3 regions of the Duganella rhizosphaerae genome follow, and region 1 is predicted to be linked to each of the others. Evidence: predicted binding sites of a transcription regulator. Region 1 holds the regulator's gene; each other region holds the start of a gene.

Region 1 (3,271 bases):
ATTTCCTACGACAGCCGCAAGGAAGTGTTCGAGGTCAAGAACACCCCCACCGGCGACAGCAAGCCGGGCGGCGGACGCGGCACCATGGTGCTGCAGCCGTCGAGCAAGCTGGCGGTGCCGGCCGCAACGCCGGCGCCTGTGCCGACGCCGGGGAAATAAGCATGGAACCTTCCTGCGGTAGCACCCTGATCGTCAAAGGCCTGCAAAAGACTTACGGCAAGCGCCAGGTCGTGCATGACGTGTCCCTGCAAGTCGAATGCGGCGAAGTGGTGGGCCTGCTCGGCCCCAACGGCGCCGGCAAGACCACCTCGTTCTACATGATCGTCGGCCTGGTGCCGTCGGACGCCGGCAGCATCGATATCAGCGGCACCGACATCTCGTCGCTGCCGATCCACCGCCGCGCCTCGCTCGGCTTGTCCTACCTGCCGCAGGAAGCGTCGGTGTTCCGCAAGCTGACGGTGGAAGAAAATATCCGCGCCGTCCTCGAAATCCAGAAAGTGGACGGCAAGCCTTTATCCAAGGCTGCCATTGATGAACGGCTCAATACCCTGCTGGCCGATTTGCAGATCGAAAAGCTGCGCGAGAACCAGGCGCTGTCGCTGTCCGGCGGCGAGCGCCGCCGCGTGGAGATCGCGCGCGCACTGGCGACCAACCCGCGCTTCGTGCTGCTCGACGAACCATTCGCCGGGGTCGACCCGATTGCCGTGATTGAGATCCAGCGCATCGTGCGCTTCCTCAAGGAACGCGGCATCGGCGTCCTCATTACCGATCACAATGTGCGCGAGACGCTGGGCATCTGCGACCGCGCATATATCATCAACCAGGGCACGGTATTGGCTTCAGGCCGGCCAGACGACATCATCGCCAACGAATCGGTGCGTCGCGTGTACCTGGGTGAACACTTCCGTATGTAAAACCCATGAAACAGTCTTTGCAACTGCGCACGTCGCAGCACCTCGCGCTGACACCGCAATTGCAGCAGTCGATCCGGCTGCTGCAACTGTCGACGCTGGAGCTGCACCAGGAACTGGAACAGCTGCTGACCGATAATCCGCTGCTGGAGCGCCTCGACGACCCGCTGGACCGCTCGCTGCGGCTGCTGTCGGACGGCGCCATCAGCCAGCAAGCCCCGGTCGGCGACGCGCCGCCCGAAGGCCCGCCCAACGCGCAAGAGGCGCCGGCCGCCGACGCCGACAACTACGACGGCCCGGCCGCCGACACCGAAAGCACCAGCAGCGACGCCGACGTCGACTGGAGCGACGCCGGCCGCAGCAAGGCGCCCGACGACGAGGACTCGCGTCCGCAACTGGAGGCCAGCCACTGCACGCTGCGCGAGCACCTGATGGAGCAGATGCGGGTCACGGTGCTGGAGATGCGCGACCGCGCGCTGGTCGAGCTGATCATCGACGCGCTGGACGAGAACGGCTACCTCGAAGAATCGCTGGAAGAAATCCTGGCCCGCCTGCCGGAAGAGCTGGAGTTGGAGATCGACGAATTGCAGACCGCCTTGTCGATGCTGCAAAGCTTCGACCCGATGGGCGTCGGCGCGCGCAACGCGTCCGAATGCCTGGCGCTGCAGATCAAGCGCCTGCCGGGCATACCGATGGTGACGCGGCGCATGGCGCTGGCCATCGTTGAAAATCATTTGACCTGGTTTGCCCAGCGCGATTTCAACAAATTGAAGAAGGCGCTGCTGTGCGACGACGAGGATTTGCGCGAAGCACAAACCGTCATCCGCCAGTGCAATCCGCATCCGGGTTCGGCGTTCGCGTCGGACGTGTCGGACTACGTGGTGCCGGACGTGATCGTCAAAAAAGCGCGCAACGGCTGGCAAGTGAGCCTGAACAACGACGTCATGCCGCGCCTGCGCGTGAACGCCATGTACGCCAACCTGCTCAAGCAGGGAAAAGGCGAGGGCGCGATGGGCGCGCAGCTGCAGGAAGCGAAGTGGCTGATCAAGAATATGCGCCAGCGTTTCGACACGATTTTGCGCGTTGCACAAGCGATAGTAGAACGACAAAAGAACTTTTTCTCCCATGGCGCGGTTGCCATGCGCCCCCTTGTGCTTCGCGAAATTGCTGATACACTGGGACTACACGAGAGCACTATTTCTCGTGTAACAACTCAAAAATATATGCTGACCCCGCACGGTATGTTTGAGTTGAAATATTTCTTTGGTAGCCATGTCGCCACCGAAGCGGGGGGGGAAGCAAGTTCGACGGCGATACGCGCACTCATCGTGCAATTGACAGGAGCAGAAGACCCGAAAAATCCTTTATCCGACAGTAAGATTGCGGACATGCTGGGAGAACAAGGCATGGTGATTGCGCGACGCACTGTTGCCAAATATCGCGAAGCGTTGAAGATCCCGCCAGTCAGTCTCCGTAAATCTTTGTAGTTACTTGGTTCCTGCGCGCCCGGCAGTAATGGGCTCCGCACTAACCGTAAGAAGCGACATTATCTTTAGGAGTGTGTATGAATCTCACCATCAGTGGACATCATCTCGAAGTGACCTCGGCCATCCGTGAATACGTGCAGAACAAGCTGGAACGCGTCACCCGCCACTTTGATCAAGTGATTGATATTGCTGTCATCCTGACTGTAGATAACCTCAAAGAGAAAGAGAAACGCCAGAAGGCTGAAATCAACCTGCGCATGTCGGGCAAGACCGTCTACGTGGAAAGCCTGTCGCAGGACCTGTACGCCGCCATCGATACCTTGATCGACAAGCTGGATCGGCAGGTCATGAAATACAAAGCCAAGGTCCAAGAGCACGGCCACGATGCGATCAAGCATCTCCCGGATAGCTACGAACCCGCTGCCGCCGCCCTATAACAACGGCCCCGGCACCATCAAACTAGGGGCGCAGAGGCGCCCTTTTTTGCGCCTAAATGGTTTAGAGTAAACGTTTTCCTAATTCTTCCAATGGGAGTGGCATGAAACGAGCTAAACTATTTACGGCATGGCTGCTGACGCTAGCCTTTTCGGATGCCGTGGCCTCGGCTTGTCCTGCGCCGCCGCCGGCCGTGATCGACATCGACGCCAACAGCTATTACTCGGATGCGCATCACTCCGTCATCGATCCGGTGCTGCGTGCGCGCAATATCGCCAACACCAAGCCGATCGACGACTTCCTGGCCGAGGTGGCGCAGAACGCCAGCCAGGGCAACGCCGCCTGCGCGCTGGGCTGGCTGGAGAGCTGGGCCGGGCAGCGGGCCTTGCTGGGCAAGCTGTCCAGCGAGCAGGCCTGGTACGTGCGCAAGTGGACCCT
Region 2 (3,271 bases), on a different contig from region 1:
CTGCGTTCGACGATCGACATCAGGAACGGCAAGGTCACCTTCAACGGCAAGATCGTTCCGATTCCGGGCATGCCGAACGGTGACCTGGTGCAGGTCTATCAACGTGCTAAGGCGGCGCCTGTTCCTGTTCCTGTCCCGACACCGACGCCGGCCAAACAGTAAGCCTTAGCCGCGCAGCATGTCGCCCGCGATCCAGTCCAGAACTGGCGGGCGATGCGGCTTCCAGCCCAGTTGCGTGCGCGCCCGTTGTCCGCGCACGCGGCTGTTGGAGCCCAGGCCGTACGAGGCCATTTCATAACCCCATTCTTCCTTGGCCTGTTCCAGCGGCCAGTCCTGCGGCTCGCCCAGGTTCAGCGCGCGGGCGATGGCGGCAGTCATGTCGCGGAACGAAGCCTCGCCGCTTTCGACGAAATAGAACGCGCCCGCTTCGGTCTTCTCCAACGCCAGCAGATACAGGTCGACCACGTCGTCGATGTGGACGTTGGACCAGATATTCAAGCCACGCCCCACGTGGCGCACGATGCCGCTCTTGCGGGCCTGCTTGAGCAGGCGTGGCAGCTGCACGCTGTCGCGCGGCAGCGCACCGTGGCCGTAGATCAGCGTATTGCACAGCACCGCCGAGCGCACGCCTTTGGCGGCGGCAGCCAGCACCAGGTCGTCGATGGCGACGCGCGCGGCCTTGTCGGCGGTGGGGGCGGGGAGTTGGTCTTCGAAGTAGATGCGGTCCGTGCCTTCGCCGCCGGAGGCGTCGCCGACGATGCTGGAACCGCTGGTGTGCAGGAATACCTTGCCGGAGCCGGCCAGGGCGTCGACCAAGGCTTCGACGGCGGCGCGGTTGTCGCTGCTGGCGGCGTTGATGACGGCGTCCGCCGCCCGCGCCTGGGCGATCAGCAGATCGCGGTCGTTCAGGGTGCCGACCACGCCGGTCACGCCGATTTTTGCCAGTTCCTCCAGCTGTTCCGGCTTGCGTACCAGGCCAGTTACCTGATGACCCGCGCGTACCAGTCCCGCTGCGATCGAACCGCCGATGAAGCCTGCTGCGCCAGTGACGAATACTTTCATGTCGTGCTCACTTAATCAAATCGAGAAGTGAACAGTATGGGGATGAACGCCGCGCGCAAACAGCCCGCGCGGCGCAAAGTACTCTTGATTGTCAGGCAAAGATCAGGCTTGAGCTTTGCGTTGCTTGCGCTTGGCGACCACGCCCAGCATGGCCAGGCCGGCCAGCAGCATGGCGTAGGCGTCGGCTTCCGGCACCGGCGCGGCGGCCACGGCGAAGGACAGGTTGTCGGCGTAGCCGTCGTTGTAGGAACCGGCGTTGCGGGTCATGGTCAGCGTGATGCCGACGTTGAGCGTGCCGACCGGGATGTAGCCTTGTGCGTCGCGCAGCAGCAGGCCGATCTGGTTGCCGCGGTCGGCGTTGGAGACCGGACCAATGCTGGCTTCGGACAGTTTCGCGCCGCCGCTGCCGAAGAAGGTCGCGGTCAGTGCGGCGTTGTCGTTCTGCGAGTCGTAGCCGCCCAGCCAGGCCGACAGGTCGAAGCGCGAGGCGCCGGTGTTGATCGTCGCGCTCAATGCGGACAGGTCGATGGTCTGGGTGGCGCTGGTCTTGGCCGAAACGCCGCCGCCGAAGAAGTAAGTGCCGCGATTCGCAGGGCCTGGATCGGCAAGCGATGGGAAGCCGCCGGCAGCGCCGTAGTTGACGACTTCAAAACCCGGCGTGGTGGCCCAGCCGGCAGTGCTGCCGGTTTCGGCATTGCCGTTGGCGATCAGGTTGGAACCGAAGGTGCTCGCTTGCGCGGCTGGCGTCAGCGCCAGGGCAACCGCCACGGCGGCCGCAAAAGTAGTGAATCGCATTGCTGTCCTTGAACGATAAAAATGGTGCTTATTTTACATGCAAAATTAACATAAGTAAAAGGCGATGTCGGCATCCTGCGCACCATTGCGGTGCGCGGGGCTCTCTTTGGTGCGAAAAATGTTCTTACGGCCGATGTAGCCCGTCATTCAGCTGGCATGACGCTTGCATTACGTCATTCATGCCCGATACCACCGCATCCAGAGAACTCGCCGCCAGCCCTAGCGCATGGCAGGCCTGCCTCGCCCTCGGTTTTGCCGACGACGGCGGCGTCACGCGGCTGTTCGACAATCGCCACTACGGCCCGCTGCGCGTGCAGAAGGCGCTGTACCCGGAGGACGCCAAGGTGTGCCACGCCATCGTGGTCCATCCGCCTGGTGGCGTGGTGGGCGGCGACCAGCTGGCGATCACGGTCGGCGTCGGCGCGCAGGCGCATGCCTTCCTCACCACGCCAGGCGCCGCCAAGTGGTACAAGGCCAACGGCAAGGTGTCGCGCCAGAGCGTGCGCCTGACCGTGGGCGCAGGCGCCGCACTCGAATGGCTGCCGCAAGAAACCATCTTTTTTGATACCGCTAACGTGGTGCTGGAGCAGCACGTCGAACTGGCGGCCGGCGCCACCTACATCGGCTGCGAGATCCTCTGCATGGGCCGGCGCGGCTCCGGCGAAACCTTCGACACCGGCACCGTCACCCAGCGCAGCAGCATCCGCCGCGACGGTCGGTTGATCTGGTGGGAGCAGGGCGCGATGCTGGGCGGTCGCCTCGGCAGCCCGCTGGCGCTCAATGGCAAAACCGTCTGCGCCACGCTGATCGCCGCCGGCAAGCCGCTCAGCGCCGCCGTGCTGAGCGAGATCCGCGCCGATATTCAAGCCGACGGCGACCACGTCTTCGGCGTCACGCAAACCAAGGGCGTGCTGGTCGCGCGCCACCTGGGCGACGACAGCGAAACCGCGCGCCGCCTGATGCTCACCGTCTGGCGCCGTTTGCGCCCGCATCTGCTGGAGCGCGCGGCCGTGACGCCGCGCATCTGGCAAACCTGAAGCTAAACCTGAGAAACACCATGGACCTGACACCAAGAGAAAAAGACAAGCTGCTGATTTTCACCGCCGGCATCGTGGCGGAACGCCGCCTCGCGCGCGGCCTGAAGCTGAACTATCCGGAAGCGGTGGCGCTGATCACCTGCGCCATCATGGAAGGTGCGCGCGACGGCAAGACCGTGGCGCAGCTGATGTCCGAGGGCACCCGCATCCTCACGCGCGCCGACGTCATGGAAGGCATACCCGAAATGATCCCCGACATCCAGGTCGAAGCCACGTTCCCCGACGGCAGCAAGCTGGTGACCGTCCATAACCCCATCCCCTAAAGGAGGTCATCATGATCCCAGGCGAATACATACTCGAAGAGGGCGAGATCGGCC
Region 3 (3,271 bases), on a different contig from region 1:
GCTGGATCAGGTCAGGCGAACAGTGGCAGACGCCGCTGGGGTGCCCGAGGTAGCCGCAAGGGCAGGGATTCATCGCGGCGATCAATTGGAAATGCGCCGGGAAGTCTGCCTGCCGGGCGGCGCGCGAGATGGTGATGCGGCCCGATTCCATCGGCTCGCGCAGCACGTCCAGTACGCTGCGCGCGAACTCGGGCAACTCATCAAGGAAAAGCACGCCCCGATGCGCCAGCGAAATCTCGCCCGGCCTCGGCACGTTGCCGCCGCCGACCAAGGCCACGCCGGACGACGTATGGTGCGGCGAGCGGAAGGGGCGGCGCTTCCAGTGCTCGATGCGGAAGCTGCCCGTCAGCGATTGCACGGCGGCCGCTTCCAATGCCTCCTCGTCGCTCATCTCCGGCAGCAAGCCGGCGAAGCGCGCCGCCAGCATGGTCTTGCCGGCGCCTGGCGGACCGACCAGCAAAATCGAGTGGTTGCCAGCGGCCGCCACCTCCAGCGCCCGCTTGGCGAACACCTGTCCCTTGACGTCGGAAAAGTCGGGATACTCCAGCGGCGCCACCAGCGGCGTCGACTCGTGGCGCGACAGCATGGAGTCGACCGACCTGGCCGCGAAATGGCTGCATACCTGCAACAGCGATTGCGCCGGGTAGATGGCGGCGTTGCCCACCAGCGCCGCCTCGTCGGCATTGGCCAGCGGCAGGATGAAGGCCAGCGTGCCGCCGTCGCGGCGTGTGGCCAGCGACATCGCCAGCGCGCCGCGTATCGGCCGCAACTCGCCGGACAGCGACAGCTCGCCGGCGAACTCGTATTGATGCAGGCGGGAGGAGGGGATTTGCTTGGAGGCGGCCAGGATGCCCAGCGCGATCGGCAAGTCAAACCTGCCCGACTCTTTCGGCAAATCAGCGGGGGCGAGGTTGACGGTGATGCGTTGCGCGGGAAATTCGAAGCCGCCGTTCTGGATGGCGGCGCGGACGCGGTCCTTGGCTTCCTTGACCTCGGTGTCGGCCAGGCCGACGATGGTGAACGCCGGCAAGCCGTTGGCCAGATGCACTTCGACGCTGACCTCTTGCGCCTCCATGCCCGCCAGGGCGCGGCTTTTGAGTACGGCTAGGCTCATGGGTTAGCGGACGACCAGTGGGGATACCAGCCGCCAGCGTAGCCCAGGCCCGCTGTGGTGCTTTGCGCTAGCCCAAACGGGCGCGGCGCGGACCTGCTTTATTGACCGGCTTTGGCTTCCAGCTCCGCCAGACGCGCTTCCAGCGCCTCCAGCTTGGCGCGGGTCTTGGCCAGGACTTGCGCCTGGACATCGAATTCCTCGCGCGTCACCAGGTCCAGCTTGGCAAAACCCTGGGTCATCATCGACTTGACGTTCTTCTCAATGTCCTTTGCTGGTGAGTTTTCGATGGCCTGATTGATCTTGCTTTGCAAGTCGTTAAAAAAAGTGTTCATATCCATAATATTCCTTGATCTCGCCAGCAATGCATTGCACCATTGCAGTGCACTCCAGCCTTAATGTGGTGCGAAATTCGGCAAAATCACCGCCGCAGCCATCCCATTCTCACATTCTTTCAAATGCCGTCCCGTTGCCCTAGTTGATACGGCAGCTATCACCTCGACAACATTAGCTGGCACGCATTCTGCTACAGAAGCTATGAACGCATACACCGCTTCGTCATAAACAGGATTTTAAACCGCAACTGCTAAATAAGTTCAACTACACAAGGAAAACAACGATGAAAAGCTTGAGCAAGAACTTTACCCTGATCGCAGCGTTGACCTTAGCATTCGCCTCCATGAGCGCCGGCATGGCGCGCGCCGAAGACGCGGCACCCGCGGCGGAAGCGAAACCGGACAATGAAGTCAGCTTCAACGCGGCCATTGTCAGCGACTACCGTTACCGCGGCGTATCGCAAACCCGTCTGAAACCTGCCCTGCAGGGCGGCGCGGACTACACCAACAACCCGACCGGCTTCTATGCCGGCACCTGGCTGTCCACCATCAAGTGGACCAAGGACGCGGGCGGCGATGGCGATGTCGAATGGGACCTGTACGCAGGCAAACGCGGCGAGATCGTCAAGGATGTGAGCTATGACGTCGGCGGCCTGTACTACTTCTACCCGTCGAACGGCCTGCACCCTAGCGCCAACACCTTCGAATTGTACGGCCAGATCGGCTACGGCCCGGTCACGTTGAAATACTCGCAATCGACGACCAACCTGTTCGGTTTCGCAGACAGCAAGAACAGCGGCTACCTCGACGCTTCCGGCAACTTCGAACTGACCGACGGCTATGTACTGAACGTGCACGCCGGCCACCAGAACGTAAAACACAACGGCGCCTCCAGCTACACCGATTACAAGCTGGGCGTGACCAAAGATTTCGGCGTAGTGACGGTGGCATTGGCGGCGGTCTATGCCGACACGAAAGCCTACGTCGGACCGGATGGGAAGAACCTGGCCAAAACCGGGGCTGTCCTGACCATTTCCAAAACCTTCTAAGCGAGGCCAGCATGAAAATGATTACCGCCATTATCAAGCCGTTCAAGCTCGACGAGGTCCGCGAGGCCCTGTCGGCGATCAACGTGCAAGGCATCACCGTGACCGAGGTCAAAGGCTTCGGTCGCCAGAAAGGCCATACCGAGCTGTACCGCGGTGCGGAGTACGTGGTGGACTTCCTGCCCAAGACCAAGATCGAAGCGGCGGTGGACGATTCCATCGTCGAGCAAGCGATAGAAGCGATCGAAGGCGCTGCCCGCACCGGCAAAATCGGCGACGGCAAAATCTTCGTGTACAACCTGGAACAAGTCATACGCATTCGTACCGGCGAAACCGGCAACGAAGCTCTTTAAGGGGAAGCTTGATGAAAAAAACTATAACAACGTTGCTGGCTGGGGTCTCCATCCTGTTCGCGCTGTCCGCGCCGGTGCACGCCGAGGATGCCAAACCGGCCGCTTCGGCCCCGGTCGCCTCCGCTGCTGCACCGGCCGCGTCGGCGCCTGAAGCGGCTCCGGTTGCCGCGCCTGCTGCCGCCGCGCCAGCCGCTGCACCAGCCGCCGCAGCGCCTGCGGAAGCCGCCCCGGCCGCCCCGGCCGCCGCGCCCGTACCGAATAAAGGCGACACCGCCTGGATGATGGTGTCGACCATCCTGGTCATCATGATGTCGATTCCCGGCCTGGCGCTGTTCTACGGCGGCCTGGTCCGTTCCAAGAACATGCTGTCCATCCTGCTGCAAGTGTTCACCATCTTCGCGCTGATCATCGTGCTGTGGTGCGTGT

The links. The regulator sigma-54, encoded in region 1, starts transcription at its own class of promoters, with help from an activator protein. The targets are predictions, from matches to a motif close to TGGCANGNAANCTGCTTT.
Region 2: RUGAMON1_RS09880 (urease accessory protein UreD) is a predicted target of sigma-54. The motif match lies at 2,010-2,027, and genes of this name have one in related genera.
Region 3: RUGAMON1_RS03850 (TorF family putative porin) is a predicted target of sigma-54. The motif match lies at 1,624-1,641, and genes of this name have one in related genera.

The regions. Positions count from the first base shown of each region.
Region 1 covers NZ_BPWK01000016.1:84,833-88,103, reverse strand. Annotated here, with positions in the region: gene lptA (lipopolysaccharide transport periplasmic protein LptA) at 1-159, shown strand, start outside; gene lptB (LPS export ABC transporter ATP-binding protein) at 162-914, shown strand; gene RUGAMON1_RS26835 (RNA polymerase factor sigma-54) at 920-2,398, shown strand; gene hpf (ribosome hibernation-promoting factor, HPF/YfiA family) at 2,476-2,835, shown strand; gene RUGAMON1_RS26825 (alginate lyase family protein) at 2,937-3,271, shown strand, end outside.
Region 2 covers NZ_BPWK01000004.1:7,475-10,745, reverse strand. Annotated here, with positions in the region: gene RUGAMON1_RS09895 (DUF945 family protein) at 1-162, shown strand, start outside; gene RUGAMON1_RS09890 (NAD-dependent epimerase/dehydratase family protein) at 166-1,062, opposite strand; gene RUGAMON1_RS09885 (PEP-CTERM sorting domain-containing protein) at 1,165-1,857, opposite strand; gene RUGAMON1_RS09880 (urease accessory protein UreD) at 2,037-2,894, shown strand; gene RUGAMON1_RS09875 (urease subunit gamma) at 2,915-3,217, shown strand; gene RUGAMON1_RS09870 (urease subunit beta) at 3,229-3,271, shown strand, end outside.
Region 3 covers NZ_BPWK01000002.1:10,939-14,209, forward strand. Annotated here, with positions in the region: gene RUGAMON1_RS03840 (YifB family Mg chelatase-like AAA ATPase) at 1-1,114, opposite strand, end outside; gene RUGAMON1_RS03845 (accessory factor UbiK family protein) at 1,213-1,452, opposite strand; gene RUGAMON1_RS03850 (TorF family putative porin) at 1,731-2,495, shown strand; gene RUGAMON1_RS03855 (P-II family nitrogen regulator) at 2,507-2,845, shown strand; gene RUGAMON1_RS03860 (ammonium transporter) at 2,857-3,271, shown strand, end outside.